Regions from separate parts of the Cohnella cellulosilytica genome, predicted to be linked through region 3. Evidence: riboswitches for the same ligand, from Rfam matches in the RefSeq annotation. Region 3 holds a riboswitch; each other region holds the start of a gene.
What was found. A riboswitch is a leader RNA that binds a small molecule or an ion and turns the genes downstream of it on or off. The one in region 3 is predicted to bind cyclic di-GMP.

Region 1 (7,480 bases), on a different contig from region 3:
GACCATTGTTGTAGATCAGGCTGCCTGCCATGAAATCGCCTGACACCTCTACGGCCGAATCATTATTCAAATGGAGCGTCCCGCCGATCCACAGATCGCCTCGAATTGACGATCCTGACGACTGCGGCGCAAGGATGTTCATAGTCAGGTTTGTATTCGCGTTTAAGTTGCCCTTAATGGCCAATACTCCATAAACGGTAAGCGTTAAATCCCGGTTTGTATTGATCCCTTCCGCAATCAAAAATACGGGTTTGTCCGGTGATCCGAACGTAGCCGAGTTGTCCAGATTCAGATGTCCCGTCTTCATCACGATTTGTTCGTCAGGACTCCCGGCAATAGCCGATTCCAGATCGCCTGCGCTGCATCCTGTGCAGGTTGAAGCTTGCATTTCCATCGTCGAGATGAGTTGCTCCATAGAACTTAATTGAGCATTCAGGTAGGTATTGATCGCCTGTCCCAACCCCTGGACCTTAATAGCAGGAATGGCATTATGTTCGTTACTCTGTCGGCCCGATAATAGGATCGTGTCTCCGGGTTGTTTATTTTGCACCGCTGGCAACCCGATATTGGGCAGAGACATTTGACGGATAACCGGAACGACTTTTGCAATCGTTATGGAGCGAATGGAGGTAGAAGCACTGACTGGATCAGCTGCCACGCTTAGTCTGCCGTCCGACACTTGGACTCGATTTTTTGCCGTCTCGTAATTTCCAGCCGGAAGAGCCAATTGATCCCAGAACACCACATCTTCTACACGGAGCGTGTTCATGCTCCCGTAGACGGAATTGCCGACACTGACTTCAACCTCGTAGCTTCCGGAAGGCAGTTCAATCTCCCATTGTCCTCCGGGTTGAACAATAATCGATGAATCCAACGTAGAGGGCCCGTAGACAGCTTCGTTTACCGAGAAGGAAGTATGATCAAAGTTCCACCCGTACGTATGCCCGTTTCTCTCTCCATAAATTTCTCCGTAATCCGGTATAGGCGTATCTCCGGCGGCGGTTGAACCTCCCCCAAATTGAATATGGATATCGGGCAACATCGAAGAGGCTTGGACCGGATGCCCTCCCCATGTGAGAACGAAGATTTGTGTAAGCAAGGCAAAGCATAAAATTTTGGCGACTATGGAAACAAACGAACCCTTCATCTCACATTCTCCCTCAGATAGATAGATTTGGAATTAAAAGAACGCAAAAAAAGCCTGAGAGCGGGCAACCCGGCGGCCATAGCAATCGATTTCATTCGATACCTTAGGTCCGTGGCTTTGCGTCCCTGTCTTTCGATCAGGTTTGCCTTTTTCAGTTCGCATGGCTATAAATCTTTGTAACTTTGTGATTAAATAGGAATAATTGCCCTTATATTCAGACAGTTTACACCATTTTCCTATTATGTTCTACTCATTTTTTTCAATTATTCATACTTTCGACATACGAGACAGTAAAACAACAGAACTACAGTTCTTAGAATAATGGTCTGGTTGTTCTAGTATATCACTCCTTATTTTTCCGTTGTTCCTGCATGTTCGCAACTCAAAAAGGCGACACAGGAGGGATGATCCCCTCGTCGCTAGCGAATTGGAATAATCGCGATAAAACGTATACGAAAAAAACCTGCGGCCGAAGTTGGCAGCAGGCTTTTTTATGAGACGCGGGATGGGAAGTCTAACCTTAATAAATGGAAATATCGGTTCCATAGAGATGAAGACAAAGACGTTTAGCAACAGACTGGGAAGAATAATTGTCCCATGATGTACTGTATAAAGGGAGCCTCCGGGACCGGCGTATCGCTTGAGCCCATGCGGACGTTACGCGCGTCGCGTATCCCTTGCCCCGATAATCCGCCAATGTCTCGACTCCGGCCTCTGCCGCTTTATCGCTGCTTCTTGCGCTGAAACAGACGGATACGGCCATGCCGTTTTCCGTCACCATAAAACAAGGCTCCCGAAGCTTCAGTTCCTTTAATAGAGATGGAAACCCCGCTTCTAAGCTGGATTTGTTGTCATCGGTGACCAACGCGGCGTCTGTGCAATCCTTTACGACTTTCGGGAATACAAAGGCCGGACCCGTCCATAAGCTTTTAATTCCTCTGTCCTTCTCCAATGCCCGAATGACAGGAGCAAGCTGCTCGGTTGGCTCATTCCGGCTCATCAGTTGTTGAACGTCATGAATTAAGCGTTCCGGCGTATCGCTCCGGAATCTGACAATGCTGCCGGACCCGGTGTGCCCCCAGAAAAAACGAGGTGCAGGCTGGTTTGCAGGCTCATTAATCGTTGTGATGCGTCCATCGCGATCGTGAACATAGAGCACTTCGGCTTGGATGCTCATCAGCTCCAACGGATTGTACAAAGGTTTGCCTCCTCTTTGGTTTATCCTTCACCCTTTCCCTGTGCGATTTTAATGATCATCAAATATCACTCGCTCTCGGCCGTAATCTGTAACGAGAATATCATTTTCGATACACTCCGTCCATCAGCCCTTTAATGTAGCCGACGGCGAACAGGCGGCCCAGCGTCTCGTAGCCGGGATTGCCGTTCTCCTCGCCCGCCATCGTCGGGACGTGGTCGGGACGAAGAGGGCCGTCGAAGCCGACCTCGGCATAGGTTCGAATGCATTCGTACATGTCGGTCATCCCGTCGTCGTGGAACGTCTCCTCGAAGCGTTCGGGCGTGCCTCTCGTATCCCGGAAGTGGACGAAGAACAGCTTGTCCTGCTTCGCGAATCTGCGAATCGTAGCCGGGATGTCCTCGCCCGCGGCCGACAGCACGCCTTGGCACAGACAGATGCCGCTGTACTCGCTCGGCACCAGATCGACGGCCCGCTGCAGCGCGTCGGCGCTCGTCACAATGCGCGACATCCCGCGGATGGGCGAGATCGGCGGATCGTCCGGGTGCAGGGCGAGCTTGACCTTGGCTTTCTCAGCCACCGGCACGATCGCCTCCAGATAGTATTTTAGGTTCGACCACAATTCGTCTTCGCTGACCGGCGCGTTTTCCGAATACGGCGCGTCGGCGACAAGAGAATGGTCGTAGCTGGAGACGAGCGCTCCCCCGCGCGTCCGGGTCGCGGTCGACGTTCGCAGCCAGTTGAAGTCGGCCATGAAATCGTAGCACCAGACCGGAATGCCCAGCTTGCCCATGTTGACGATCAGCTCCTGCACGGTCGCGATCTCCTCGTCGCGTCCCGGCTTGCCGAGCTTGATGAGGTTCGCGGGAGGACGGGATTCGATCACCTCGATCCGGAGGCCGGCATTCTCGTAGCGGGTTTTCATCTGCATTAGATTCAGATAGTCCCAAGGCTTCAGGCCGTTCTGCTCCGGCGGCAGCGCGGCCACCCCGTAATTCACGCCCATTTGCTTGCACAGCGTCCACAGCGCCGATTCGTGCGTGCCGAGCCTTTCCGCTAGCTTAAGCATTCGGTTCCCCTCGTTCGCTTAATATTGTCGGGCCGGATCGACGCGATTAAGCGCCGGCGGCCGATCTTGCACGTAATCCGCCAGGTTGGCGAGGAAAATATCCGCCGCCCGTTCCTGATACCGGTCCGTCACCCCGCCGTTATGGGGCGTCACAATGACGTTATCCATCGTCCACAGGGGATGGTCGGCCGGCAGCGGCTCCTGCTCGAAGACATCCAGACCCGCTCCGGCGACCTCGCCCGTCCGCAGCGCCGCCATCAGCGCCTCCGTATCCGTCGTCCCGCCCCGGCTGACGTTGATGAAATACGCCGTTCGCTTCATCGCGGCAAACTGCTCCCGCCCGAATAGATGGCGCGTCTCGGCGGTCAGCGGCATAATGGCCACGACATAGTCGCTTTCCCGCAGCAGCTCGTTCAGGCCGCGCATATCGCTCATCCAGTCAACGTGCGAAGCCGGCTCGCCCGAGCGGCGAAGGCCCATCACCCGCATGTCGAACGCCTTGGCCAGCTTGGCGATTTCCGCGCCGATCACGCCGACGCCGACGATGCCGAGCGTCTTGCCGTGAATCTCGCTCAGGCTCCCGGCCGACAGCCAGGCGCTTCTCGTCTGGTTGCGAACGGCCGTATGCAGCCCGCGGCTGAAGGCGAGCATCATGGCGAACGCCGTCTCCGACACCGGGTTCGGGTGAACGCCGCTGGCCGTCGTCACCGTTACCCCGGCGCGGTCGAGCCGGTCCAGCGGCAGCCTGTCCACGCCCGCGCCCCACACCTGCAGCCAACGAAGCCGGGCGTCTTCGCCCAGACATCGCTCCGCAACCTCCGGATGCCAGCCGCAGACGATCTCCGCATCGCCGAGACGGGCCAGCCCGTTCGCCCCCGCCTCTCCCCCGACGACTTCCCACCCGGGCGCGGCGGCGCGGATGCGTTCCATCGTCTCGGCGGCCAGCTCCTGCAAAATCACGATCGTACCTCTGCTCATTGCGAAGTCGCTCCCTTCCGTCTTTTGCATCCGTCGACGAAGGCGGAGAAGATGACGAAGGCCGACGCCGCTCCCGGATCGATATGTCCTTTGGAGCGTTCGCCCAGCCGGCCCGAACGGCCGATTCGCGAGACCAGATCGCGGGTCGATTCCATCCCGCGCCGGCCGGCCTCCGCCGCCTTGTCCAGCGCCGTCTCCCACGCTTCTCCCGCCTCCAGCGACGCGCCGAGAGATTCGGCGATCGGAATCCAAGTATCCAGCATCGTCTTGTCCCCGATCTGCGCCTTCCCCATCTGCTGAATGCCGCCGACCGCGGCGATCCAGAACCGCTGCGCGTCTTCGGCGCTCGCCGCCTCCTTGCCGGCCAGCACGGCGCTCCCCCGCAAAAAGGCGGTGCCGTACAGCGGCCCGACGGATGCGCCGACCGCGTTCAGAAACGTGCGGGAGACGGACCGCAGCAGCGCGCCCAAATCCTTTTCCTTCTCCATCCGCAGCAGATCGTCCCGAATCGCCTGCCAGCCGATGGCCATGGAGATGCCGTGATCGCCGTCGCCGATGACGCGGTCCAGATCGCACAGTTCATCCTTTTTCTCTTCGATTCGTTCCCCGATTTCCAGCCAGATCCGCTTCCATTCCTCCGCGGTCAAGTTCATGCCCTCTCCCCTTCCTCCGTTAGGCTTGCGTAAAAGCGGAACAATCCGCCGGATGATCGATCAGCTTCTCCAGCTCCTCGTCCAGCTTCATGACCGTAATCGAGCACCCGCCCATCTCCATCGAAGTCACATACTCCCCGACGTACGAACGATGAATGCTTACCCCACGTTCCGTCAATATAGCCGCCGCTTTGCGGAAGACGATAAACAGCTCCATCATCGTCGTTGAGCCGAGTCCGTTTACCAGCACGGCTACCCGGTCGCCCCTGCTCAGCTCCAGCTCGCCCAGAATAGCGCCCAGCAGCCGCTCGGCCACCTCGTCGGCCGTCGCCAGCTTGCCGCGCTCCATCCCCGGCTCGCCGTGAATGCCGAGGCCGATCTCCATCTCGTCGTCGGCCAGCTCGAACGCGGGCTTGCCCGTCTGCGGCAGCGTGCACGGGCTGAGCGCGACGCCCATCGTGCGCGTTCTGTCGTTCGCCTTGGCGCATACCGCGGCCAAATCCTCCAGATTGTAGCCCAGCTCGGAAGCGGCGCCCGCCATCTTGAACAGCAGCACGAAGCCGGCGATTCCCCGCCGCTTCTCCGCCTGAGCGCTCGGCGCGGAAGCCACGTCGTCCGTAATGCGGACGGTAGCCGTGCGGATGCCCGACATCGCCGCCAGCTCCGCGCTCATGTCGAAGTTCATGCCGTCTCCCGCGTAGTTGCCGTAAATGTAGAGTACGCCCGCGCCCTGATGCACGGCTTCCGTGACGGCCACGATCGGACCGGGCGACGGGGAGGCGAAGATGTTGCCTACGGCGACGCCGTCCGCGAAGCCCTGCCCGACGTAGCCCATGAAGCCCGGCTCATGGCCCGCGCCTCCGCCGATGACGACGCCGACCTTGCCCGGCGGCAGCTCCCGGCGCACGAGCGCCCGCGGGCTCGAAGCCAGCTGCCGAATATATTGCGGGTACGCGCTTGCGTAACCCTCGACCATCTCATCCACGACGCGCGCGGGATCGTTCAGCAATTTTTTCATGGAATCTCGTGCCCCCTGCTCGTCTGATACAGTCCATACCAATCTTCCCTCGTCATCGCCTCCGCCTGTCGGACGGCGTCCGCGCAGGCCGCGATCCGGGCGGGGTTCAGCGTTCCGATGACCGGCTGGATATTCGCCGGATGCTTCATCAGCCACCCGAGCACGATCGCCTCCGGCGTCGTATCTCTCTCCTGTGCCATCCTCGCCACCCTCTCCGAAGTCCGGCGCTCCGCCTCCGTCCCGCCGGCTTCCGCCGCGCGTCCGGTATAGCGGCCTTGGGCAAGGGAGCCCCAGGCCTGCAGCTGGATGTTTTCCATCCGGCAGTGCTCCAGCGTCCCTTCCGGAAACCGCACCGTATGCTCGATGCGCCGATTCATCAGCACGCCGCTGTCCAGCCAGTCGAGCTTGCCGAGGCTGAGATCGAGCTGATTGACGACAAGCGGCATGTCCAGCGCATGCTGGATGTAGCGAATCTGATCGGCTCCCAGATTGGAGACGCCGAAGTGGCCGACCTTGCCCGCCGCCTTCAGCCGGTCGAACGCCTCGGCGATCTCGTCCGGCTCCATCAGCGGGTCCGGCCGGTGCAGCAGCAGAATATCCAGACGATCCGTGCCGAGCCGGGCCAGGCTCCGATCAACGGCTCTCAGGATGTGATCGCGCGAGAAATCGTACATCTTGGGCGAGCCCTGCTCCACCCGATATCCGCACTTGGACTGGAGCACGATCCGGTCCCGCAGCTGCGGCCTTCTCCGCAGCACCTCGCCGAACACGGCCTCCGCCTGCCCGCGCGCGTACACGTCGGCATGGTCAAACATCGTAATCCCCGCTTCCAGAGCCGCGTCGATCGCCCGCTCCGCAATCCGGATCTCCTCTTCCGTAACCGGATTCGCCTTTAAGCCGCCGCACAGCTTCATGCAGCCCAGCACGAGCCGGCTGTCGGTTATGCCGCGCTTGTGCAGCGGCATCCTGCCTTTTGACATTTCGCATCCCTCCACGGTTTCATTCGGTTTCCGCTTGCCCGGCCCGCTCCCTTGGACCGGCTAAGCCCTCGGACCGCCTTCGCCCGCCGAGCCGCCGCTTTCCCGCTCCCGCGCTTCCGCCAATTCCTGGTCCCATTCGAGCGACTGGTAGTCGGCCGCCTTGTCCGACGTACGGAACCATTGCAGGAAATCCTGCCACAGCGCCGTCGACCAATCGCCGTCGATATCGGCCGTCGTATAGACGCCCTGCTCCAGCCGTTCGAAGCCGAATATATCGCGAACCTGCGATTTCTCCGCAAGCACGACGACCAGCTCGGCCAAGTGCGGCGGAATGAAGAGCACGCCGACCGGCGTCGCCATCACCACGTCTCCGGGCAGACAGATCGCGCTGCCGATACGGCAGGGAACGTTCATGCCCGTCATCGTCACCTGACGGATCG
Region 2 (7,480 bases), on a different contig from region 3:
CGCCGAGCGGCATTGACGTCTCCAAGCCTACCGCTTCCGCCAGGTCGGTCACCATCTCCGGCGACATCGCCGACCGCGGGATCGCGATCGTCGTCAGAAGCCCCTCCTCCAGTCTCGTTCCTGTCGCGATAAACTGCTTCGGAACGACAACCTCCGCCATCTCCTGCAGCTCGATTTGCCTGAGCTGCAGCAAGTACACGCCGTAGACGAACACCCCCGACAGCAGCGCGGCCGTCAGACTGATCGCGGCTTGTTTTCTCCTGTTCATGCCAGCACCTCATCTCCTCCGGAAGATAAAAAAAGAACGCAAGGATAGAGGGGTTACCTCCATCGCATGCGTTCTTCGCAGCGTACGTTCGTCTCGCATATCTAATTTAACTAGGCTAAATATATCAAATCCCAGGCCCACTTGTAAAGACCTTTTATAACAATTTCTAGCAGCGTTCCCAAACTAACGCACGTAAGGATTTTCGCGGCGTTCTTCTCCGATCGTCGTCTCCGGTCCGTGTCCCGGCAGAACGAGCGTGTCGTCGGGCAGCGTATACAGCTTCTCCCTGATCGAACGGGATAGCTGCTCCTGGCTGCCGCCCGGCAGGTCGGTCCGCCCGATGGACCGCCGGAACAGCGCGTCGCCCGCGAACAGCAGGTCGCCGACGAGGAAGCCGACGCTGCCCGGCGAATGGCCCGGCGTATGCCTTACCTCGAAGGTCGTCCCGATCAGCTCCAGCTTCTGGCCGTCGGCCAGGGCGTGCTCGGCCGGCTCCGTTACGATCGGCGGAGTAACGTCGGCCCAGCGCGCCGAGCCGTTCTTCCCCGCGTCGGTCAGCCAATCCCGCTCGGCGGGATGCAGATAGACCGGGCAGCCGTATTTTTTGCGCAGCTCCCCTACCCCGCCGATATGATCGAAATGAGCATGCGTCAGCAAAATCGCTTCGACCTTCAGACCGTCCAGCTTGCGCATCAGCGCTCCGTCAGCCGTTCCGGGGTCGATGATTACTGCGTGCGTTCTATCTTCGTTAATGACGACGTAGGCGTTCGTCTGCAGCGCTCCAAGCGCGAATCTTTGAAAAGTCAGCATCGTGCGGCGTTCCTCACACTCCGGACAGAACGTCGCGGATTTCCTCCAGAATGACCTTCTGATAGGCGTTGTCTTCTCCGTAGCGGCGTCCGATTTCCTGTCTCGCCGCGTTCAGCTTCTCCTGGTAATCCGGCGCTTCGCGGTCCGTATTTTCCGCCTTGAATTTATTCATCGGTTCCTGCACGTATTTCGGACGCGCGCCCCACTTGCCGAGCAGATGACCGCCGGTGTCGATGAACAGCACGACCGGGATGGCACGGCCGCCCATCGTCAAATGCTGATCCATCAAGTCGAGGTTTTCCTCCATGATCAGCACCTCTGTCGGGATGCCCGCTTTCTCCATCGCTTTGAATACGACCGGAACGTTGCGCACGACGTCGCCGCACCAGTCCGCCGCCAAAATCATGCAGCGCAGGTCGTCGCGGTTGTTGAGCGACTCGTAAAATTCCTCCAGCTCGGCCGTATGCCATTCGAACCGTTCCAGCCAGGACTCGAACGTCTCCCGATTTTTCGTCATACCTTCGATAAATTGGCTGGGGGACAACCCCTTATGTAATTTGCTGGCGATCAGTTGGCTCATTCGAATAAACTCCTCTCGTTCCGTAGTATCTTTATTTTAGATGCTTTTGCCTCTTTTACGCAAATATTGGACGAGAAAAAAGACCACAAGCAGCGCGATGGCGATCAGAATAACGGGCTGCACGTAAGGAGCCGCCTTCTCGTCGATCTTCTCCCAGTTCTCGCCGAGCGAAGACCCCAGCCATACGAACAGGATCGACCACGGAATGGAAGCCAGAATCGTCAGCCAGGTGAATTTCCACAGATTCATGCGCGCCATCCCCGCGGGAATCGATACGACCTGGCGCATGACCGGCACGAACCGCCCCGTAAATACGATAATCGGCCCGTATTTCTCGAACCATTTTTCCGCCAGATCGATATGCTTGGACTTCAAGTGCAAATACTTGCCGAACCGGTTCAGGAACGGCCTCCCCCCGTAGCGGCCGATCGCGTAGAGCAGCCACTGCTGCAAAATGGCGCCGATCGTTCCGCAGACGACGGCAACCGGGAAAGAAATAATGTCCTGATAGACCAGATAGCCGGCATACCCCAATACGATCTCGCTCGGAATCACTTCGATCGCCAAACCGATAATAATGCCCCAATACCCCAAGCTCTCGACCCAGGCCAGCAATTGCGCCAACCATTCGTGCAGCGTGTCCATCATCGTTTCCAACCCGCTTTCTTCCCCATTGTTAAATCCTTCCGCTCCTCGGACAACCGTCTTCATTCTAGCACAGCCCCGCAGCCGCCTTCCAGTTATACGGCGTTCCCGCAAAATCGTTGCAGGCTTGTCATGAGCGGACGGGCCCCGGCATAGACTTCGAGTAGGTGGACAAAGTTGAAGAGGAGAGAGCGGCATGAATAAAATCGTCATCCTTAACCGCAAGAAAATCCAGCTGTACGCCATTATCGCGGCGCTCGTCATTTTGGCCGGCGCGTATATCGGTTGGCAGCAATCCAAACCCGCCATCGCGCCTGCGGGCGACGAGACGGCCAAGCAGATTCTGTATTTGACGACAGGAGAATTCACGGCTCAGGGAGACAACGGCAAAAAGCTGGAAACCTACCTGTTCTACCCCGGCACCGTCGTCGCCAAAAAAGGCGTGCCCGTCGAGCTGCGCATTACCGGCATCAACGGCCAGTCCCATCCGTTCGTCATCGAAGGCTTCGACATCAAGGGCACCATCAGCAAAGGCAAAACGACCGTCGTCAATTTCACTCCGAAGGAAGCCGGCATCTACACCATCGTCTGCCAGACGCATTCCGATCCGAAAAGCGGCGGACCGATGGTCGGCTATCTCGTCGTCCAATAACTTCGCGCTCGCGGTAACCGCCCCTTTTTCTCCTGCATAGGGTATGGGAGAGAAAGGCAGGCGTAGCCGATGAAAATGTTTCAGGAAAAACATGCCTCCCCGCTGCCTTCGCCGCGCAGCATCCGCCGGGCATGCTCGAACGAGCTGTACCGGACCGTCAAAAGGCTGAAGCGGCACATCCCCGCCCCGCTCGTCCGGGAGGCCGAGGAGCTGTATTTCAAGCGGGTGATCGGCAATCTGATGTGGATCTCGGAAAATAAAAGCAACCGCAAGAAGCTTGCCGATTGGTGGGACGAGGAGGTCAGCGCCGACATCGCGGAGCTGTGGGACGTCGATCGCGTCAAGCTGACGCAAGCTTTCCGGGACGCGTTCGGCGGTTGAATCGACAACAAGGGTTGGACGCCGTTAGCGGCTGGTCCAACCCTTGTTCTTGGCGTTCTCCCGATAATATTAACGTTTCTTGCCCAGGGCGCGGCGGGCGTCGGCGTTTTTCTGAACCTGCTGGCGCAAGATAAGCGCGCGCAGCGGGCGCAGCATCTCGGGCTCGAGCACGTGCATTTTGGCCCCGCAATAGATCCGGTCCTCCTGCCTTTCCCTGCGCACGATTTCCAGCTCGCAGTCGAAGGTGATCCCGATTTCGATCGTCGCTCTCAGCCTCGACTTTGCGGCGAAATGCGGCGCGTCCGGACCGGAAAAGCTGATTCCGGATATGCTGATATCGTGAATCGTAAGGCTTTCCGAGTTCTGGAGTTCCCGTCCCGCCCCGGAATCGCCCAGGACGCGGACGACCAAGGCGTTCCCCTCGATTTCGACCCGGGGGTACTCCCGCCTTTCCTTGAATCTTTTCTGCAGCTCGGGGGGCTGGAGAATCGCGATGGCCCCTTCGTATTTCGCGAACACGATGGACGACATCGACTGGATTCCCGCCGGCGAATATACGGTCATCTTTACCGGCTCTCCCAGCTCGAATTGCTCGAATTCGGGAAGCTCGACCTCGAACAATTCTCCTTCCACATGGGTCATGACGCCGGTCGTGACGAAATTTTTTCCTTCTACGACGGTCCGACAGTGCAGAAGCACGTTTAAGGGCAGCAAATCTCTGTCCAGTTCGGTTAATGCGGCTCTATTGTCTTCGGTATGCGACATCTCCGCGCAACCACCTTCCCGCCATTTTGCTTAAGTCGGATATAAAAAAACAGGCAACTCTATCGGAGCAGCCCGTTTCGCCTGAATCATCCCTGTAGGATTATCGGCAGCCAGGCTGTCATCGTCCGCTGGACATTAGACCCTGTGGCTTTGCGTCCTTGCTTTTCAGCAAGTTTGCGTTTATCGCAATCCGTTTTCCGCTGGAATAATTGTACCATATTCGCTAACTTTCCGTCATATGTTTTTTGCGTCTCCGCCAAGCCCCGCCCCGGTCAGCGCACCATGACGACGCGGTTGCGGCCTTCATTTTTGGCCTTGTACAGAGCGGCGTCCGCGCTGGAGAATACCTCTCGCAAATATTCCTTGGGATCGGTGAATTTCAAGTTGTCGCTGGATTCGGACAGCACGCCCATGCTGATCGTGACGCCCACTTTATCCGGTCCGGCCTGCACCTGGTTCTCCCCGACGGCGAGCATGATTCGCTCCGCCAGCAGCTCCGCCTGCTCCCGGTTCGTATGGGGCAGGTAGACGGTGAACTCCTCTCCTCCGTATCTTGCCAGAATATCCGTCCGCCGCAGCATCGAACGAACGATCTCCGCCGTGCTGCGAAGCACCTCGTCGCCGACAAGATGGCCGTATTTATCGTTAATTTGCTTAAAGTAATCGATATCGAACAAGAAAATGGCGAACGGAATTTGATACCTCATGTTCAGCAGCACTTCGTGCTCCAATTGCTGCATCAGATACCTGCGGTTGAAGCACCCGGTCAGCCCGTCGGTGACGGCCATCTGCTCCAGCTTCTGGTTCACGCGGAACAATTCTTCCTGTATCGTGATCAATTCCAGGTTTCGCTCGTGCAGCGCCTCGTTTTTGCGATTCATCTCCACGACCAGCTTGCGCAGCTCCGAGACGTCGTGGAAGGTAATAATCCGCCCGAGCAGCGTTCTGCGGCTGTCCAGGACGGGCGATATTTGAATCGACACGTGCCTGCCCGACGAGTCCTGAAGCGAAAATTCCATCTGCAGCTTCTCTTGGGGATGATGATTGTAGCGGTACAGAAATTCGTAGACTTCCCCCTGCACCTGCAAAGGGCCCAGAAACTTCTCCATCTCGAACGTCTCGCCTTTGGCGACTTGCACGAGCGGCGAAGCGCCCCGGTTCACTTCCAGCACTTTGCCGTTCTCGTCCACGACGATAACGCCGGTGGTCATATGCTCGAAAATATCCCGTTGGGCCATGCTCAAAATATCCAGCATGCCAAACCGATAAATCGCGATGACGAAGCAGAGATCCGACAGTAAAATGCCCATCGAGAGCAGGCCCGGAACGACCGGCAGCCACTCGACCAGCAATACGTTCACGAATACGTCGAGCAGCCCGAGCCCCGTCAGTACGAACATGCCGATTAAAGCGGTTGCAAGCTGCTTGCGCTGATTCACGGACGTTACGCTCCTCAGAGCGTGAAACATATTCAGCAGGGCGACGAAAAGGTAAGCGAATTGAACGAGGACGAGCAGCCACAGCAGCGGGCCGTATTCCCGTTCGGTATAGCCGTCGACGACCGGGGCCATGAACAGCTTGCCCGGGTTCCACATCGCCGCCGCGATGCAGACGACCGCCGGGCCAATATACAGCAGAACCCGGCTCCCTTTCAACTGGGTCGTTCGATTCGCGAGGAAAAAAACGAAGAATAACCACCCCGGGCCAAGCATTCCCAAGGCCACGAAGGATAAATTGATGAAAAACAGTTGAACGTTGGGAAAATCCGTCAGCTTGACCGCGAACTGTCCGAGCGGCCACAGCATCATGATAAAATGAAAAGCCAAATACACTTTATGCGTCGTCGTAATTCTGTTAACGGCGATAACGCCGATGAATAGCAGAAAAAGCATCAAAAAAAGGATAAAATCGATCCATTGGATTCCCAAGGCATTCACCTTTTCATAAAAGGGCTGAATAAAAAAATGCGGCAGGCATGTTTGATTTTACCATATCGCCGCTTTTTCCGACAACCAGATATCCGCCGAAAGACTTCATTCTAGTTATTTTTCGTATATTTTCAAGGACTTTTTTACTTATTTTTATAAGACCCCGGTCTTAATAATCAGTTTTCCCGCTCCATAAAGGGTGAAACGGACAAAAAATCGCGAAAACGCTCGTATTCGGCGCGAAGATTTTCGATACTGGCAGGGGAGCTGCCGCGGCTCTTGACCGCGCGGATCAGCAAATTTTTAGGCGTATGCTCCAGATCGATAAACTCCAGCATTTGCGTTCTGTAGCCGGCCAGCTCCAGCAAATTCGCCCGAATCGCATCCGTCGCGAGCGCCGCGAACCGCTCTTTCAAAATGCCGTGCTTAAGCAGCGGCTGCAGAACGGGCTGGGAGATTTGACGAAACAGCTCGTGCTGACAGCAAGGAACGGACAAAATGACGCTCGCCCCCCAGCCGATCGCCTTCAGCAGCGCCGCGTCCGTAGCCGTATCGCAGGCGTGCAAAGTGACGACCATATCGATGGAAGCCTGCCCCTTGAAATCCGAAATGTCCCCTACCGCGAACGTCAGCTCCTCCCAGCCGAGCTCGGAAGCCAGCTTGGAGCAAGCCTCAATGACGTCTTTCTTCAGATCCAGTCCGAAGATGCGAACGGGAAGCTTCATCTTGACCGCCAAATAATGATACAGGGCGAAAGTCAGATACGATTTGCCGCAGCCGAAATCCACGATGTGCAGCGGCTTGCCCCGCGGCAGCTCCGGCGCGGCGTCGGCCACCATCTCGAGAAACCGGTTGATCTGCCGGAATTTATCATACTTCGCCTTGACGACTTTGCCCTCCGGCGTCATGACGCCGAGGGCGACCAGAAACAGCACCGGCTCGCCTTCCGGAAGAACGTACCGCTTGTCCCGGTTGTGCGTCTGGGGAACCGCCTTGCTCGCGGTTCCCTCTTGATCGGACGTTTTCGCCCGCGCGATCAGCGTCAGCTCTCCCTTCTTGTTGGCGAGAGCCTGAATATCGGCCTCCGTAGTCTGAATCAGCGCCTGCTTATAGCTTGTCATTTCGTTCGCAAGCTTGGCCGCCAGCTCGTCCGCGTTCACATTTTCATGGAACGCCTTGTTGTCCGCAAGCCGTTCGAACTGATAGCGCAGCCCGCCCTTGAGCGTAACGGGCCTTACGGTCGCCTTGCGCGCGATCGTCCCGTCCTTGCGTCTCGGGGCGCTGAATACGGCTTGCACCAGCCGTTCCTCGGCGGCTATTTTCTCCAATAAAGCGAGCCATTCCCGTTGACCGACTTTCCCGTTCACGATACCTTCTCCTTCATCAACGCCGCCCATTGTCGGCGTCCTTCTTCCAGCTCTTCCCTGGTCAAGCCTCCGGCTTCGAGAACG
Region 3 (7,480 bases):
CCAATCGGCGGCTCCGATCCCGATTCCGTATGGGACGATCTTACGATTGACCTTGGACTGGTTCCGCGCGGAGAGATCGGCAACTATGTGTGGTTGGACCGCAACAGAGACGGCATTCAGAATGATGCGGATTCCGACGGAGTAAACGGTATTGAAGTGGAGCTGTACAAGGATAGCAAATCGGGAACGCCAATCGCGACTGCGATAACCCAAACCAAAGACGGAAAGCCAGGCTACTACCTGTTTGACAACCTGCTGGCCGGTACGTATTATGTGAAATTCATTGTCCCTGTTGATTACACCAAGACTACAGCAGGCGTTGGCGCCGACGACAAGGATTCCGACCCGACAGACAATGACGGTTTCACGGATCAGATTGTGATTGGCGGCGCGCCCGGATCGCCGGATTGGGTAGATCATACGATCGATCTCGGTTTGATTGCGAACGGGGCTATCGGCAACTATGTGTGGTTGGACAGCAATTCCAACGGCAAACAAGATGAAAACCAAAACTATGGCGTAAACGGAATTACGGTCAAATTGTACGATAAGGACAAAAATCCGCTTGCTGAAACAAAAACGAAATCCGACAATTCCGGAAAACCGGGCTACTACCTGTTTGATCACTTGGTAGGTGGGGATTATTACGTTGAATTCCTCATTCCAAGCCGATATAAACTGACGAAAGCAGAGGAAGCCGGAGTAGATCCCGAGCAGGATTCCAACCAACTGACCAAAGGCTTCACCGCCGTGATTACGATTGGCGATGGTGTCGGTCAAGTGTGGGAGGATCTCAGCATTGACGTTGGGTTAATCTACGTCCCAAGCTCCGGAGGAGGCTGGACGCCTGATCCGGGACCGTCGGAGACGCCGCAGCCGACGGAGGAGCCGAAGCCGACCGAGACGCCGGGGCCGACGGAAGATCCGGAGCCTTCGGAGACGCCAGGCCCGTCGGAGACCCCGGGACCTTCCGAGACTCCGCAGCCGAGCAAGCCGATCGAGAAGGTAGAAGAGAAAACGACGAACGAGAAGCCGGTCGAAGGAACAACGGAAGTTCCTAAAGGCGGCAAAGTTAAAGTCGGAGAAGAACCGAAGCATGGCACGGTTACGATCACGCCGGACGGCAAATGGAAATATACGCCGGACAAAGACTACAAAGGCAAAGATTCCTTTACCATCATCGTGATCGATTCGGAAGGCAATGAACAGGAAATTCTCGTCGAGATCGACGTGGACGATGTTCCACTCGGCGGGGTAGACGCCGGAGGCAAGGCTCCGGGCAAAGCATTGCCGAAAACCGGGGAAGACAGCCCGCTGCCGCTGCAAATCGCGGGTCTGGCGCTTATTGCTGCGGGAGTGATCTTCCTGAACCGCAAAAGAATTTCCCTTATCAAGAAAAAATAGAGAATAGAGTAAGAGATAGAGAACAGAGATAAATTCTACTAAACCTGCCAAGATTATTGGCAGGTTTTTCTTGCTTTTTCGACGGAATTTCGCTATAATTTACTTAATTAAAGCAAGCTCGATAACGGCAAACCTGTCGAAAGACAGCGACGCAAAGCTAGAGGGTCTTCCCTTCCCATGGAAGGATGATAGCCAGCTACCGAAAGACTGGGCTTTTTTTGTTTTATTCGGACAAGCTTCACGATAACGGCAAACCTGTCGAAAGGCAGGGACGCAAAGCTAAAGGGCCTTCTCTTCCGCGAGGAATGGCAGCCAGCTACCGAAAGGAGTTTGGGGTTTATGTTTAAACCTGCCAGGTTGCTGTTAACGATTTTCATTCTCTTCGCTGCGGTTCCGACTCTCGCTTTTGCAAGCGCGGGAGCGAACAAAGCGGCATTAGATACGAGCGCATTGACCAAGGGCACGATCGGCATTCGCCTGGCGAGCAAGCCGACTGTGGATATGAAAGCGAAAATATCGAAGAACGGAACCAGCTACACTTACACGCTGAACACGTCCGCGGATGGACAGATCGTATGGCTGCCGCTGCAGATGGGGAACGGGCAATACGAGGTTATGGTGCTCGAGCGAGTTACCGGCAACAAGTATCGTGTGAATCTCACGGAGAAAATCAGCGTAACCGTTAAAAATACGCCCGATGTGTTCTTGAATTCCACCTTATCGATCGCCTGGGAGAACGCGGGCAAGACGCTGGCCAAGACGAAGCAATTGACCAAGAGCGCCGCGACCGACGAACAGAAGGCGAAAGCGATCTACGAATATATCGTTCGCAATGTCAGCTACGACAAAGATTTGGCTCGCAAGATCACCTCGGATTACGTTCCCGACATCGACGGTACGCTCGCTTCGGGCAAAGCCATCTGCTACGGCTACGCCACCTTGTACGCGGCAATGCTGCGCAGCGAGGGCATTCCGGCCAAGCTGGTTATGGGAAAATCGAATTTGGTCGACGAATATCATGCGTGGAACGAGGTTTATCTGAACGGGAAATGGGTCGTCGTCGATACGACGGTGGACGCGGGGTTGAGCAAAGGCGACAAGAAAGCAGCGTTCGCGAAAAAGGCAAGCGACTATGCAGCCGCTAAATATTATTGATTAAACTTCGAAGCGTCCGGAATCGTCAAAGATTCCGGACGCTTTTTTTTTTTTTTTTTGTGTTTGCAGAGAGGCTTCAACCTTGATCTTCAACCCGTTCGGCGCGAACGATGAGGCGGTGCGTCGGATTCACGAGCGGGTCGCATGTGATTAAGGTGAGGGTGGCTTTGTCCCCGTCGTTGTCCAGCACGGACAGGTCGGTTGGAAGCACGACTTTAATGTCGGTCACTTGATAGACGAAGCTGTCGTTTCTCGTACGGATGTCGATCCGGTCGCCGATGTCCACTTCGTTAAGCCGGTTGAACATTCGTCCTTTCGTACGGGCGCGGTGGGCTGCGACGGCCGCGTTGCCGATCTCGCCAAGCGGCGCGGTTTCCGTCATGTGACCGGCTCCGACCTTCATCGTCTGCGTCGTCGCCCCTTCCAGAATCGGCAGCTTCAGCTCGATTTTATCAATTTCGATAATTCCGATCGTCCGCTCATCCATCAGCTCTTCGGGAGTTTCGGACGGCTCGGGTTCTTCCGTTCCTGTCTGCTCCAGGCCTGCGTCAAGTACATGGGAGAGCCGGCTGTACTCGCTTTGAATATCGTAAGAGCGGGCGGGCTCGACGGGTGACAAGGATTGCTCCAATTGCTGCAAAATTCGCTGCTGTTCCCGATCCTGCAAATACTCGCGAACCGTCGGGAAGGCCAGCAGGGCGAGGCCGGCTGCGATCAGAACGTAGGCGGCGATTTTCGTGACGGCTGTTCCGGTTAGTTTCATAGATTTACCATCTGCCTTTACCTGTACAGGGTGCGTTCAACCTGAAATAATAAACTATCGGGCTGAACAAAATCTGTACAACGAGGCAATAAAATTTGCGTTCCTCTCGAAAAAGTTTAGAAATTGTTCAGCAAAGCGTGGTAAAATGATGATGTCTATTTTATTGGTACTTTATACCTATTAACAATAGGTAATTTGCTTCAATTTTTGGAAACGGGATTTAAGAGAGGTTTGATTCTAATGAATAGATCTGTACATAGCCGGATTCGGAGTTGGCTGGGGATCGCGCTGCTTATTGCCATGCTCTCCGCCTTGGCGACGGGATGCGGAATGTTTGGAGAGGAGACCGACGAGCAGAAGCCTTCGCCAGAAGCATCCGTCATCGAGAAATACAGCGGACCGATGAGCAAGGTTCTGCCTTTCGTATATACGGCGAAGAAAGAGCTGTCGCTTACGTTTAACGGAATGAGCGACGACGTTACGATGGACAAGCTGCTGGACGAGCTGGACAAGTACGGCATTACGGCGACTTTTTTTCTACCGGGCATGCGCGTCGCGGAAGAGCCGGACATTGCGAAGAAAATCATAGCCAGGGGACATGAGATCGAGAACAATACGCTAAACCGTCTGGACATGTCCAAGCTCGATTACGGGCAAGTGGACAAGGAAATCCGTCTCAGCAACGAAATTATCGAGAGAGAGACGGGGATCGTTCCGCGATACGTTCGGACGCGTTCGGGCGACTATACCGACGATATCCGATTGGCCGCCGCTCACAACGAAATGGAAGCCGTAGTCGTCTACAGCCTGTTTCTTCACAATTGGCAGGCGGAGAGCGATCAGGAGAAGGAGCTGTACATCAGGAAATATATAACCCGAGGCGGGATTATTTCCATTGATGTCGAAGAGAACAGCTCGCTTATTGAAGATATCGCGTTCGCGGCGAAAGCGGCGGAAGAGGTGGGATACAGCTTCATTCCATTGGGACAGTTGATCGCGGACGGCGGAGAACGGAAGCCGTTGGAGCAAATCGAAGGCTACGACGCCGTCCGGGTCAATCCCGATTACGAGAACGCGAAATACAATTTGATCTACAATGTCGTGACGGACGAGAAAAAAATTGCCCTGACTTTCGACGACTGGGGAACCGACTATACGGTAACTAAAATATTGGATACTCTGGCCCGGTTCAATATTAAGGCAACCTTTTTCCTGCGGGCCAAAGGCACGGAGGGCAATCCGAATTTGGCAAGAGCGATGATCGAGGAAGGACACGATGTAGCGAACCATACCTACACCCACCCCGTCATTACGACGTTAACCCCCGAGCAATTGCAGAAGGATGTCGTTAAAGCCCATCAAGTGATTACGGAAGCGATTCAGCAGAAGCCGACGATGCTGTTCCGGCCGCCTACCGGGGAGATCGACGACAAGAGCGCCAAAATCGTTTCGGCGATCGGATTTCCGAACATTGCATTGTACGATGTAACGACGTTTGACTGGGATGCGAGCAACAGCGCGAAAGATATTGTGAACAAGGTGATGGAGAAGACGGATAAAGGGAGCATTATTCTGCTTCACATGCTCGATGATATTCATACGGTCGAAGCTCTTCCCACAGTCATCGAACGGTTGCAAAAATCGGGTTTCACATTCGTTAAAATGGCGGATTTAATAGGATTGCAGCAATAGACGATTCGGGACTACGGGAGAGAACGGAAAATGCAGGAAATATACGATCGGCTGTTGGATAGGACGGAGCCTATTGCCGTTGTCGGATTGGGGTATGTAGGGCTGCCGCTTGCGCTTGCCTTTGCCCGCAAAGTGAAGGTGATCGGGTTCGACCTGAACGAGAAAAAAATCGCAGGTTACCGGAACGGAATAGACGCGACCGGGGATGTCGGCCATGAAGCGGTAAGAAGCAGCACGGCATCGTTCACCTCGGATATTTCCAGGCTGGAGGAAGCGCGCTTCTATATCGTAGCCGTACCGACGCCGATTGGCAGCGGGAATGTTCCGGACTTGACCTACATCGAGAACGCCAGCCGGATCGTCGGGCGCAAGCTGAGCCGGGGCTCGATCGTAGTCTTCGAATCTACCGTATATCCCGGCGTGACCGAGGAGATTTGCGTACCGATTCTGGAGGCGGAATCCGGCTTGCGCTGCGGGGTGGATTTCAAGGTCGGCTATTCGCCGGAGCGAATCAACCCGGGAGATCAAGTTCATCGTCTGGAAAATATTACGAAAATCGTATCGGGGATGGACGAGGACACGCTTGAGACGATTGCGAGCGTATACGAGCTTGTGATCGAAGCGGGCGTATATCGGGCCGAGAGCATTAAGGTGGCGGAAGCGGCCAAAGTGATCGAGAACGCGCAGCGCGACGTCAACATCGCCTTCATGAACGAGCTGGCGATGCTGTTTAAGCAGATGAACATTTCGACGAGAGCCGTGCTGGAGGCGGCGAGGACGAAGTGGAACTTTCTCCCGTTCGAGCCCGGGCTTGTCGGAGGCCACTGCATCGGCATCGATCCCTATTATTTAACCTATAAAGCCGAAGACACCGGTTACCGGTCGCGCATCATTCTTGCCGCGCGCCATATTAACGACGGGATGGGCAGCTTCGTCGCCCAGAGCATCGTCAAGACGCTGGCCAAGCTGAAAATCGATATTTCCAGCGTCAAAATCGGGTTTCTGGGATTGGCGTACAAGGAAAATTGCTCGGACATCCGCAATACGAAGGTGATCGACGTCATTCGCGAGCTGAACGAATACGACGTAACGCCGCTTGTCGCCGACCCGCTGGTCGATCGCGAGCAGGCGCATGAGGAGTACGGAATCGAACTGACGAACATGGAGCATTTGCAGGGGCTTGACGTTGTCGTCGTCGCCGTGCCGCACAGCGCCTTTGCCGCGATGACCGCAAGGGACTTCAATGTGATGTTCTCCGGAAATCGAACGAAGGTTCTGATTGATATTAAAGGCGCGTTCAACAAAGCGGATTTTGAAAAAGATGGCTTCCATTACTGGAGTCTGTAGCGTCGGTCTCGCGGATTGGAGGCAGTGACATGTGGAAATGGAAAAAGAAGCCGAAGGAGGATGTCGAGGAAATATTGACATCCGCCAAGGGAGATCGGCGAACGTTGGCCTATGTGCCGGACCCGGACAAGCTTCGTGTGGCGACCGATCGCAGAGGGCTCAAGGGCGAGGGGAGCGAATCGCCGCAGCAGGAAGCCAATATGCACGAAAAGCTGCGAATGCTAAGCCTGCGCTATGTGGCGGAATTCGAAGTGCGAGTCACCATGGCCAGACTTCGCAGGGGAAGGTTTCTCAAAGGCCGGTCGGTGGACGTGTCCGCAACCGGCATATTGGTTGCGCTCGACGGGGTCAGACCGGACGCGGTCCGAGTCGGAGGCCGCGCCAGCGTCCGGTTTCGGATTCCTCCGGGAGCGATGCCGGAAGGATTCGAGTCGAACGTCAAAACGCAGGCGACCGTCGTCAGAACGTTCGTCAGGGAGCTGAACGGACGCGAGCAGACGATGGTTGCCTTCGAGTTCGACCAGCCGCTGACCGAATATTTCCAGAAGAAGCGTTGGGGATATTCCGTTTACATGTCCAGCACCTTGCTGCTCTTTACGGCTTTATTCGTAATGCTGATGCGCGCGGAGAGCGTCATTTATTTCAAATACAACTCGCTTTTGTACACCTACAGCATTATCGCCGCGGCTTTCCTGCTGTCGAGATATTTGTTCGGATCGTTATACCGCGACGTACCGGTCAATCCGGTATACACGCCTGGCGTCACGATCATTATCCCCTGCTTTAACGAGGAGCAGTGGATTCATCGTACGATTTTGAGCTGCGTCAATCAGGATTATCCGGTACACAAGCTGGAAGTGATCGTGGTCGACGATCGCTCGACCGACAATTCCGCGCAGAGAATTCAAGAGACGATCGAACTGATTCATAAAGAGGCCGAGCGGTTCGGCACAAGGGACAGAGTGAAGATGCTGCTGCTGGAGGAAAACGGCGGGAAGCGCGTGGCTCTGGTGAAAGGCGTGGAGATGGCCAAGCACGGCCTGGTCGTCTTCGTCGATTCGGACAGCTTCCTCGAGCCGACGGCGATCCGCCATCTCGTCCAGCCGTTCCAGGACCGGA
Region 4 (7,480 bases), on a different contig from region 3:
GGCAGGCTTGTCCGCGTGCCCGAATGCGCCGGCGTCTGGTGGCGGAAGCGCCCGGGCGGAGGCTAAATCATTCTCTCCAGCGCGATCGACCCTTCCGCGCTCAGATCGATATATTGTCCGTCCACCTCGACGACGGGGCGGACGGGATCGGCGGCGCTCGCCATCACAATCCTGCCCTCGCGCCCGTCCGTCAGCACGACCCGGTTGCCGATCAGCATATCCATGATCCGCTTCAGGAACGCGAGCGTGATTCCCGGTTCGAGCGATCCGTAGACGTTGTCCGCCAGCTCCTTCAGCACCTGACAGAGCGGGAGCGGACTTTTGTATACCCGTTTGGACATCATCGCATGGAACACGTCGGCCACGGCGACGATTTTGCTGAACTGATCGATCCCGTCTCCTTTGAGCCCCAGCGGATAACCGCTGCCGTCCTCGCGTTCGTGATGCTGCAGCGCTACGTAAGCGTGACGATCGGGCACCCCCTCCGAGCGTTTCAGAATTTCATAGCCGAACACCGTATGCTCCTTCACGATGCGGAACTCTTCTTCCGTCAATCTTCCGGGCTTGTTCAGAATGGCTCCGGGAACTTTGGATTTGCCGATGTCGTGAAGGAAACCCGCGATCGTCAGCTCCGTCAGCTGCGCCTCGTCGAATCCCTTGACCTTGCCGATCAGCCTCGACAAGAGCGCCACGGCTACGCTGTGGCGATAGACATATTCGTCATAGGTTTCCAGATAACGAAAGGTCTGGTTCAGATCCGGATGATTGCTAAGCTCCAGAATCAGCGGAACCACCTTGTCGCGAACCCGCGCGAACGGGATTCGGTCGGTCTGCTTCGCGAATTCGAACAGCTCCCGCACTTCCCGGATCGCGGACTCGATCAGATAAACGATCGACACCGCCTCCACGTCCTGCTCGCACAGGGTAACGCCTTGTCTCGCGAGCAGCCGAATATCGCGATCCGTCAGCACGCGCGAGACGGGAACGATCAACGTTCCGCTCTCGTTGTAGATGTTGCGGTTGACTCTTTTTCCGATGTAGGCCTTCATTTGACTCCCCAGCATGTTTATCCCACCATCTGCTTATCTTTAGGTTTGCCTCGCGTCATCCGATCCGTTATGTCTCTTCAAAGCCGGAATGTCGAACACCGTCTGCCCGATCGGTTCGAAAATATCCTTGCAATACCTTCCGACGCACACCCGCCCGGAATACATCTTCTCCACCTGCACTTTGCGCCTGGCCTTAAGCACCGATATCGCTCCGGTCTGGCCTCCGACGGTGATCGCCCGGATGCTGTCGCCGGCGTCGAGCCGCGATCCGCGGCAGATCGCCTGAGTCGCGAGGAACACGATGTTCCGGGCCGAGTACAGCTCGCAGAGCAGCACGCCGTCCCGATGAATGACGATGTCGCCGTTGGATTTCAGCTCGCTTCCCTGACATTGGTTGATGCTGATCTCCACCTGCTCCTCCTGCATTCGCGCCACCTCTCCGTGGGTGTCCTGCAGCAGCGCGAGAAAGCCTTGCACGAACTCCCGGGTCGCCGACTCGATCAGCTGCGTCGGCTTCGTGAAGATTTCCGAAATCTCTTTCAGCTTCTCGTATTCCGTCTGCCGAATGTTGCGTATGTTCGAGATGACGGATTGCAGCTCCTTGATCGCCGGAAGAATGTCCTTCATCTTCGTCTCCAGCAGCAGCTGCACGATCTGGCCGAAGCGGACCGGCTGACGCTTCGCTTCAAGCGCGCCCTCCAGCAGCCTGGACGCCTCGAGCAGCTTCTCGATCGAATCGCACAGCTGCTTCGACGTATGGTAGAGGCGATTGAACAGCACGCCGAAGTAACCCGAATACAGCCGGCTCGAAATGACGTTGCCCCGTACGTTAATGCTGCCCGTCGCCGTAATCGTGGAATTGAACACATTCCCGTATACATAGACGTTGCCCAGCGACTCGACGATCATATTGTCGGTAACGTCCCCGCAGACGATCACGTCTCCGGAGAAAACGATGTTGCCCGTCGAGATGTCCACGTTGCCCGATACGACGTACGAGGTCGAGACGTCGAACGTCTTGATTTTCCCGCCCGTAATTCGGGGCCGTCCCTGCTTGCGCGCGATCACCTGGCCTTCCGGAGTGAGCTCCACGTTCGGCTTGGCCAGAATAAACAAGTCCTTGGGAGGCGTCGGCAGCGTCACGTTGCCCAGAACGTCGTACCCGGCGGTGCCGTCCACCATCGGAATTTTGCGGGCCATCAGATCGCCCTTCTGCACGGTCGGAATCCGCAGGTGATTGCGGAAATCGATCGCGCCCTCGACCTCGAAAAACTCGCTCCGCACCTGCTGGTCGAAGTAAATTTCCAGCCTGGCGTCTTCCCCATCCGCGGGAGCTTTGCCGCTGGCCACGACGATCGGCTCGAACGTGGGCCGGAGCAGCTCCTGCTGGATGGCGGCGAACTCGATCCGCGATTTGATCGACATCGCCTCCAGCTTCGCCACCACGTCGGCGAGCTGGACGGTCTTCAGCACGATGCTCTCGTCGTCCTCCGCCCGGACGGTCACCCTCCGCTCGGGGCCGTCGTCGACAATTCTGGCCGCGTATCGCTCCGTCGCGAACAGCCGCAGATAAGCAAACAGCTTGTCCTCCGAGACGGTAATCTCGAACAGCGGCTGCTCTTCCACTTTCCAGACGATTTTGTCCGAGGCCCGTACGGGAGCTTCCCATACGACTTCCTCGTCGTTAACGAACAGCCGGACGGGGCTCATCGGATAAATGACAGCGTATTCTCCGCCGGCAGCGGGGTCCTGAACGTAGATTTGCTGGTTGCGAATCCGTATCGTTCCGTCCCGCGCGGGGCCCTGCCCGTTCCCGTCCGGCTCGCCGGACACCGACAAGGCGTCATCGTCCGCTTCCCTGCCTTCGCTGTCGATGTCCAATTGATGGATCAGCTTCTTCAGCTCGGCTTCGGATATTTGCCTCTTCAAGCTCAACACCTCTCGACAACAAAAAAGACACCTCCCGAATGGGAAGGTGCCTTAACGCTCCATTCGGCGGCCTGGCAGCCATTGAACTGGGGAGTTCTTTAGGCCCATAGCTTTGCGTCCCCTTCTTTCGAAGGGTTTGCCTTTTCGTGTGTGCGTCTCCTCGATGTATATTTAACTAGAACAAATGAATATCTCCGCCTATTTACGTCACGCTTCGATATCAATTATAAGTCTATAGTCGCAACAATTTCAAGAGATTTATCGCGTGCCGGCCTATTCCAGCTTCACGACCCACCCGAACGGATCCTCGATCGCGCCTCTTTGGATGCCGGTCATGAAGTCGTACACTCTGGCCGACAGAGGCCCCGTCCGTCCCCCGTTCAGCGTCAGCTTGTCGCCCTGCCAGTTCAGTTCCCCGATCGGAGAAATGACGGCGGCCGTTCCGGTGCCGAACGCTTCCTCCAATGTCCCTTTCCGATACGCCTCGACCAGCTCGTCGATCGAAATCGTTCTCTCCTCGACTTCCACGCCCCAATGCTTCAGCACCTGGATAACGGAATCCCGCGTAACGCCGTCCAGAATGCTTCCGTTCAGCGCCGGCGTGACGACCTTGCCGGCGACTTTGAAGAAGACGTTCATGCTGCCGACCTCTTCGATATATTTGCGGTGCACGCCGTCCAGCCAGAGCACTTGGGAATAGCCTTTGCCGGAGGCTTCCTCCTGAGCTTTAAGTCCCGCCGCATAGTTGCCGCCGGTCTTGGCGTTCCCCACCCCGCCGGTAACCGCGCGCACATATTCCGACTCCACGTAGATGGTGACCGGGTTGATGCCTTCCGCGTAATACGAGCCTACCGGGGACAGAATGATCATGAAATAGTAGCTTTCCGACGGGGATACGCCCAGCGTCGCCTGCGTCGAGACGACGAAGGGACGAATGTACAGCGACGTGCCTTCGTCGGTCGGAATCCAGTCCTCGTCGACCTTGAGCAGCTGCTTCAGAGCGGCCATCGCCAGATCCTCGTCGATCGGCGGAATGCTCAGACGGGCGTTGGAGCGGTTAAGCCGCTGCAGATTTTTGAAGGGACGGAAGAGCAGCACCGGTCCTCCCGGCGTCTTGTAAGCCTTCATGCCCTCGAAGACGGTCTGGCCGTAATGGAACACCTTGGCGGCCGGGTCCAGCGAGATCGGCTGATAAGGAACGACGCGGGGATCGTGCCATCCTTGGCCCGAATTGTACTCCATAATAAACATGTGGTCCGTAAAATGCTTGCCGAAAACGAGCGTCGAAGCGTCCGGCTTCGCCTTGGATGCGGTCGTCCGTTCTACCGGGATTGCGTGTGCCATGTCCGAATAGTCTCCTCCTTGATTGAACGCGCTTTATAATTGAATGATACCAGAGTGCGATGTATATTGATAATATCTGTTTTATCGGTGATGCATACCTTTAGAGTATGGGAGGAATCGAGATGGACATGCGGCAGCTCCGGTATTTTCTGGCGATCGCGCACGAGGGTCAGATTACCCGCGCGGCCAAGCAGCTGAACATGGAACAGCCCCCGCTCAGCCGCCAGCTCAAGCTGATCGAGCAGGAGCTCGGCGTCGTGCTGTTCGACCGCAACGGCAAGCGGCTGCAGCTCACCCAGGCGGGCGAAATGTTAAGGGACAGAGCGCTGGTCCTGATGAAGCAATTCGAGGATACGATAACCTACGTGCAGGAGCTGGGAGAAGGCGTGCAGGGCGTTCTGTCAATCGGAGCCGTCGTCTCCTGCGTCTCCCTGCTCCCTCCTGTTCTGCGCAAATTTACCGAGAAATATCCGCAGGTGACCTTCAAAATCCAGGAAGGAGACCACTTCCTGCTCGGAGAGCTGCTGGAGAACCGCGATCTCGAATTTATCGTCACCCGTCTCCCGTTCCAATCCGATTTTCAGTCGCAGCATTATTCCGTTCTCCCGCTGCCCTCCGACCCGTTCGTCGCCCTGCTTCCGAGCGAATGGTGTCCTCCCGGCCAACGTGCGATGACGATGGAGGAGCTGGCGGGCTTCCCTTTTCTAACCTTGAAAACGGACCGGACCACGGGGATGCACCTGCAGGTGTTCCACGAATTCAAGCGATTCGGCCTGGAGCCCCGGATCGTCAGCGAGTGCTCCAGCGTGGCCATCGCCATTTCGCTCGTCGCCGCCGGAATCGGCGCGGCCGTCCTGCCGAATTCGGTCATGCGCTCGTTCGCGCCCCCGAGCATTGCGAAAGTCGCGATCGCGGACGCCCATTTCCACAGCGAGATCGGCGTAGTGTGGCTCCGCGACCGCCATCTCTCGAAGAGCGCGAGGCATTTGATGGAAATGCTGGTGGAGCAGATCTGATCGGCAAGCGCAGAGAAAGGATGCCCCGACCTTCCCGGTCTGGCGGACACCCCCTCTAGCGCTTCGTTTATTTGGCTACGAATTGCTGCGTCCAGCAAGGCTGGCCGTTATTCGCGGTATACCCGACGCCCATATGCGTATAGGACGAATTCATAATATTGGCGCGGTGTCCCGGCGAATCCATCCAGGCCTGGACGACCTGCTGGGGCGTCGGCTGCCCTTTGGCGATATTTTCTCCCGCGGACTGGTACTGCACGCCGAAATTGCGCATCATGGCGAACGGATCTCCGTAAGTCGGGGAAGTGTGCGAGAAGTAATTGTTTTTCGCCATGTCTTCCGACTTGGCTCTCGCCGAGCGGTTCAAGCTCGTGTAATCGCCGGAGAACGGCTGCAGTCCGGCCTTCTGACGCTCCGCGTTGGTCAGGTTCAGCACGTCGAGCTCGTAACCGGTCATCGATTCGTTGGAAGGGATCGTCACTTCCTTGTCGTTCGGAAGCGGTTCGTTCACCCCGCCCCCCGGGGAGCCCGTCCCGTTCTGAGGGTCGGCCGTCCGGCCTCGATCGGGATTCTGCGCCTCTTGGCCCTGCCCGCCCGGAGCCGGGTTTCCTCCGCCGTACCCGCCGCCAATGAGCCTGGACAAGTCGGGATTCTCCCGCAGAAGATCTCCGATGCTCACATGGTAACGATCGGCGATCTCCTGTGCCGACTCGTTGTTCTTCACGACGTATTTGTTGCCCGGAACCTCCGTATCGGTCGCGCTCACCTGAAGCTTCGTCTGCTTCCTGGCCTGCTGCTTCATCTGCTGCTGCTTTCCTTCGGAAGCGTGGTTGCCGCATGCGGCGAGCAGGGCGATGCATACGAGGATAACCCATCTTTTCATCCCGATTAAGACCTCCTTTATATCGCTTGTCCCTTTTACGGTTCCCGAAGCGCGGGCAAACCATCCGACCGCTTTTTCTGTTGACCAAACAAACATTATAACGTTATATTGTCTATGACGACTTTACTTCCAAACAGAAATCGGGTGATCGCTTTGCAGAGGCTGGTATGGCGAAATCTCAGACGGCCGGACGAATCGCTGGTCGATATTGCCGTGGAGAACGGCATCATCGCGGAGATTTCGCCGGCTGGAACGCGCGGGGAGCCCGGAGAAGGGACCGACTGCGAAGGTCGGCTGTACGTCTCGAGCGGCTGGATCGACCTGCACGTCCATGCCTTCCCGGAATTCGAGCCTTACGGCGACGAGATCGACGAGATCGGCGTCAAACAGGGTGTCGCCGTCGTCGTGGATGCCGGGAGCTGCGGAGCCGACCGGATCGGAGAGCTGCTCTCCGCCGGGAAGAACGCCGCTACCCGTCTGTTCGCGTTCCTGAACATTTCGCGAATCGGCTTATCCAGAATCGACGAGCTGTCAAGGCTGGAATGGATCGATCCGGCTCTGGCCGCCCGCGCCGCTTCCGAGCATCCGGACTCTATCGTCGGCTTTAAGGCGAGAATCAGCCGCAGCGTCGTCGGGAGCAGCGGACTGATCCCGTTGCAGATGGCGCGCAAGCTGTCCGACGATACGGGATTGCCGCTCATGGTGCACATCGGCTCGGGACCGCCGGACATTCGGGAGATCGTTCCCCTCCTGTCGGACGGGGACGTCCTTACGCATTGTTTTCACGGGAAGAAGAACGGACTGTTCGACGAAGCCGGACAGCCGCTCGGCGTGCTGCGGGACGCGCTGAAGCGGGGCGTGCGTCTGGACGTCGGGCACGGCACGGCCAGCTTCTCGTTCCGGACGGCCGAGGCCGCAGGAAGAGCCGGAATTCGTCCGCATACGATCAGCACCGATATCTATCGCGGCAATCGGAGCAACGGGCCGGTCTACAGTCTGGCGAACGTGATGACGAAATTCCTTCATTTGGGCTATTCGCTGGAGGAGGTGGTCTCCTCCGTCACGGATCGCGCCGCGAGCTGGCTCGGGAAGCCCGAGCTGGGGAGAATCCGGGTCGGCGATCCGGCGAATCTGACTCTGTTCTCGATCGAGAACGGCCGAACGACGCTGATCGATTCCGAAGGAGAAGAGCGAATCGCGCATACGAGAATCGAACCAAGAGGAGTGGTGACAGGTGGGCAGTTCCTTAAATGCGAAGTACG

Region 1: linked by a shared signal. The riboswitch ahead of ACFFT4_RS02890 (fibronectin type III domain-containing protein) and the one ahead of ACFFT4_RS20240 (transglutaminase domain-containing protein) in region 3 are both predicted to bind cyclic di-GMP.
Region 2: linked by a shared signal. The riboswitch ahead of ACFFT4_RS22360 (PilZ domain-containing protein) and the one ahead of ACFFT4_RS20240 (transglutaminase domain-containing protein) in region 3 are both predicted to bind cyclic di-GMP.
Region 4: linked by a shared signal. The riboswitch ahead of ACFFT4_RS07425 (flagellar assembly protein A) and the one ahead of ACFFT4_RS20240 (transglutaminase domain-containing protein) in region 3 are both predicted to bind cyclic di-GMP.

Annotation. Positions count from the first base shown of each region.
Region 1 is NZ_JBHMDN010000006.1:133,858-141,337, reverse strand. It holds gene ACFFT4_RS02890 (fibronectin type III domain-containing protein) at 1-1,147, opposite strand, end outside; cyclic di-GMP riboswitch class I at 1,208-1,304, opposite strand; gene ACFFT4_RS02885 (GNAT family N-acetyltransferase) at 1,668-2,345, opposite strand; gene ACFFT4_RS02880 (mannonate dehydratase) at 2,446-3,411, opposite strand; gene ACFFT4_RS02875 (D-2-hydroxyacid dehydrogenase) at 3,430-4,389, opposite strand; gene dhaL (dihydroxyacetone kinase subunit DhaL) at 4,386-5,042, opposite strand; gene ACFFT4_RS02865 (dihydroxyacetone kinase subunit DhaK) at 5,062-6,060, opposite strand; gene ACFFT4_RS02860 (aldo/keto reductase) at 6,057-7,040, opposite strand; gene ACFFT4_RS02855 (RraA family protein) at 7,101-7,480, opposite strand, start outside.
Region 2 is NZ_JBHMDN010000032.1:41,619-49,098, reverse strand. It holds gene ACFFT4_RS22390 (CpaB family protein) at 1-268, opposite strand, end outside; gene ACFFT4_RS22385 (MBL fold metallo-hydrolase) at 452-1,078, opposite strand; gene ACFFT4_RS22380 (thioredoxin family protein) at 1,092-1,658, opposite strand; gene uptA (undecaprenyl phosphate transporter UptA) at 1,695-2,306, opposite strand; gene ACFFT4_RS22370 (cupredoxin domain-containing protein) at 2,500-2,955, shown strand; gene ACFFT4_RS22365 (dehydrogenase) at 3,025-3,336, shown strand; gene ACFFT4_RS22360 (PilZ domain-containing protein) at 3,406-4,101, opposite strand; cyclic di-GMP riboswitch class I at 4,204-4,290, opposite strand; gene ACFFT4_RS22355 (histidine kinase N-terminal 7TM domain-containing diguanylate cyclase) at 4,374-6,029, opposite strand; gene ACFFT4_RS22350 (class I SAM-dependent methyltransferase) at 6,206-7,396, opposite strand; gene ACFFT4_RS22345 (DUF6483 family protein) at 7,393-7,480, opposite strand, start outside.
Region 3 is NZ_JBHMDN010000028.1:103,355-110,834, reverse strand. It holds gene ACFFT4_RS20245 (SdrD B-like domain-containing protein) at 1-1,404, shown strand, start outside; cyclic di-GMP riboswitch class I at 1,521-1,608, shown strand; cyclic di-GMP riboswitch class I at 1,643-1,728, shown strand; gene ACFFT4_RS20240 (transglutaminase domain-containing protein) at 1,744-2,559, shown strand; gene ACFFT4_RS20235 (class D sortase) at 2,636-3,322, opposite strand; gene ACFFT4_RS20230 (polysaccharide deacetylase family protein) at 3,563-5,014, shown strand; gene ACFFT4_RS20225 (nucleotide sugar dehydrogenase) at 5,045-6,361, shown strand; gene ACFFT4_RS20220 (glycosyltransferase family 2 protein) at 6,391-7,480, shown strand, end outside.
Region 4 is NZ_JBHMDN010000010.1:296,372-303,851, forward strand. It holds gene ACFFT4_RS07415 (class I SAM-dependent methyltransferase) at 1-66, shown strand, start outside; gene ACFFT4_RS07420 (HD-GYP domain-containing protein) at 63-1,064, opposite strand; gene ACFFT4_RS07425 (flagellar assembly protein A) at 1,089-2,978, opposite strand; cyclic di-GMP riboswitch class I at 3,041-3,129, opposite strand; gene ACFFT4_RS07430 (branched-chain amino acid aminotransferase) at 3,252-4,322, opposite strand; gene ACFFT4_RS07435 (LysR family transcriptional regulator) at 4,445-5,338, shown strand; gene ACFFT4_RS07440 (CAP domain-containing protein) at 5,406-6,218, opposite strand; gene ACFFT4_RS07445 (amidohydrolase/deacetylase family metallohydrolase) at 6,333-7,480, shown strand, end outside; gene ACFFT4_RS07450 (DgaE family pyridoxal phosphate-dependent ammonia lyase) at 7,453-7,480, shown strand, end outside.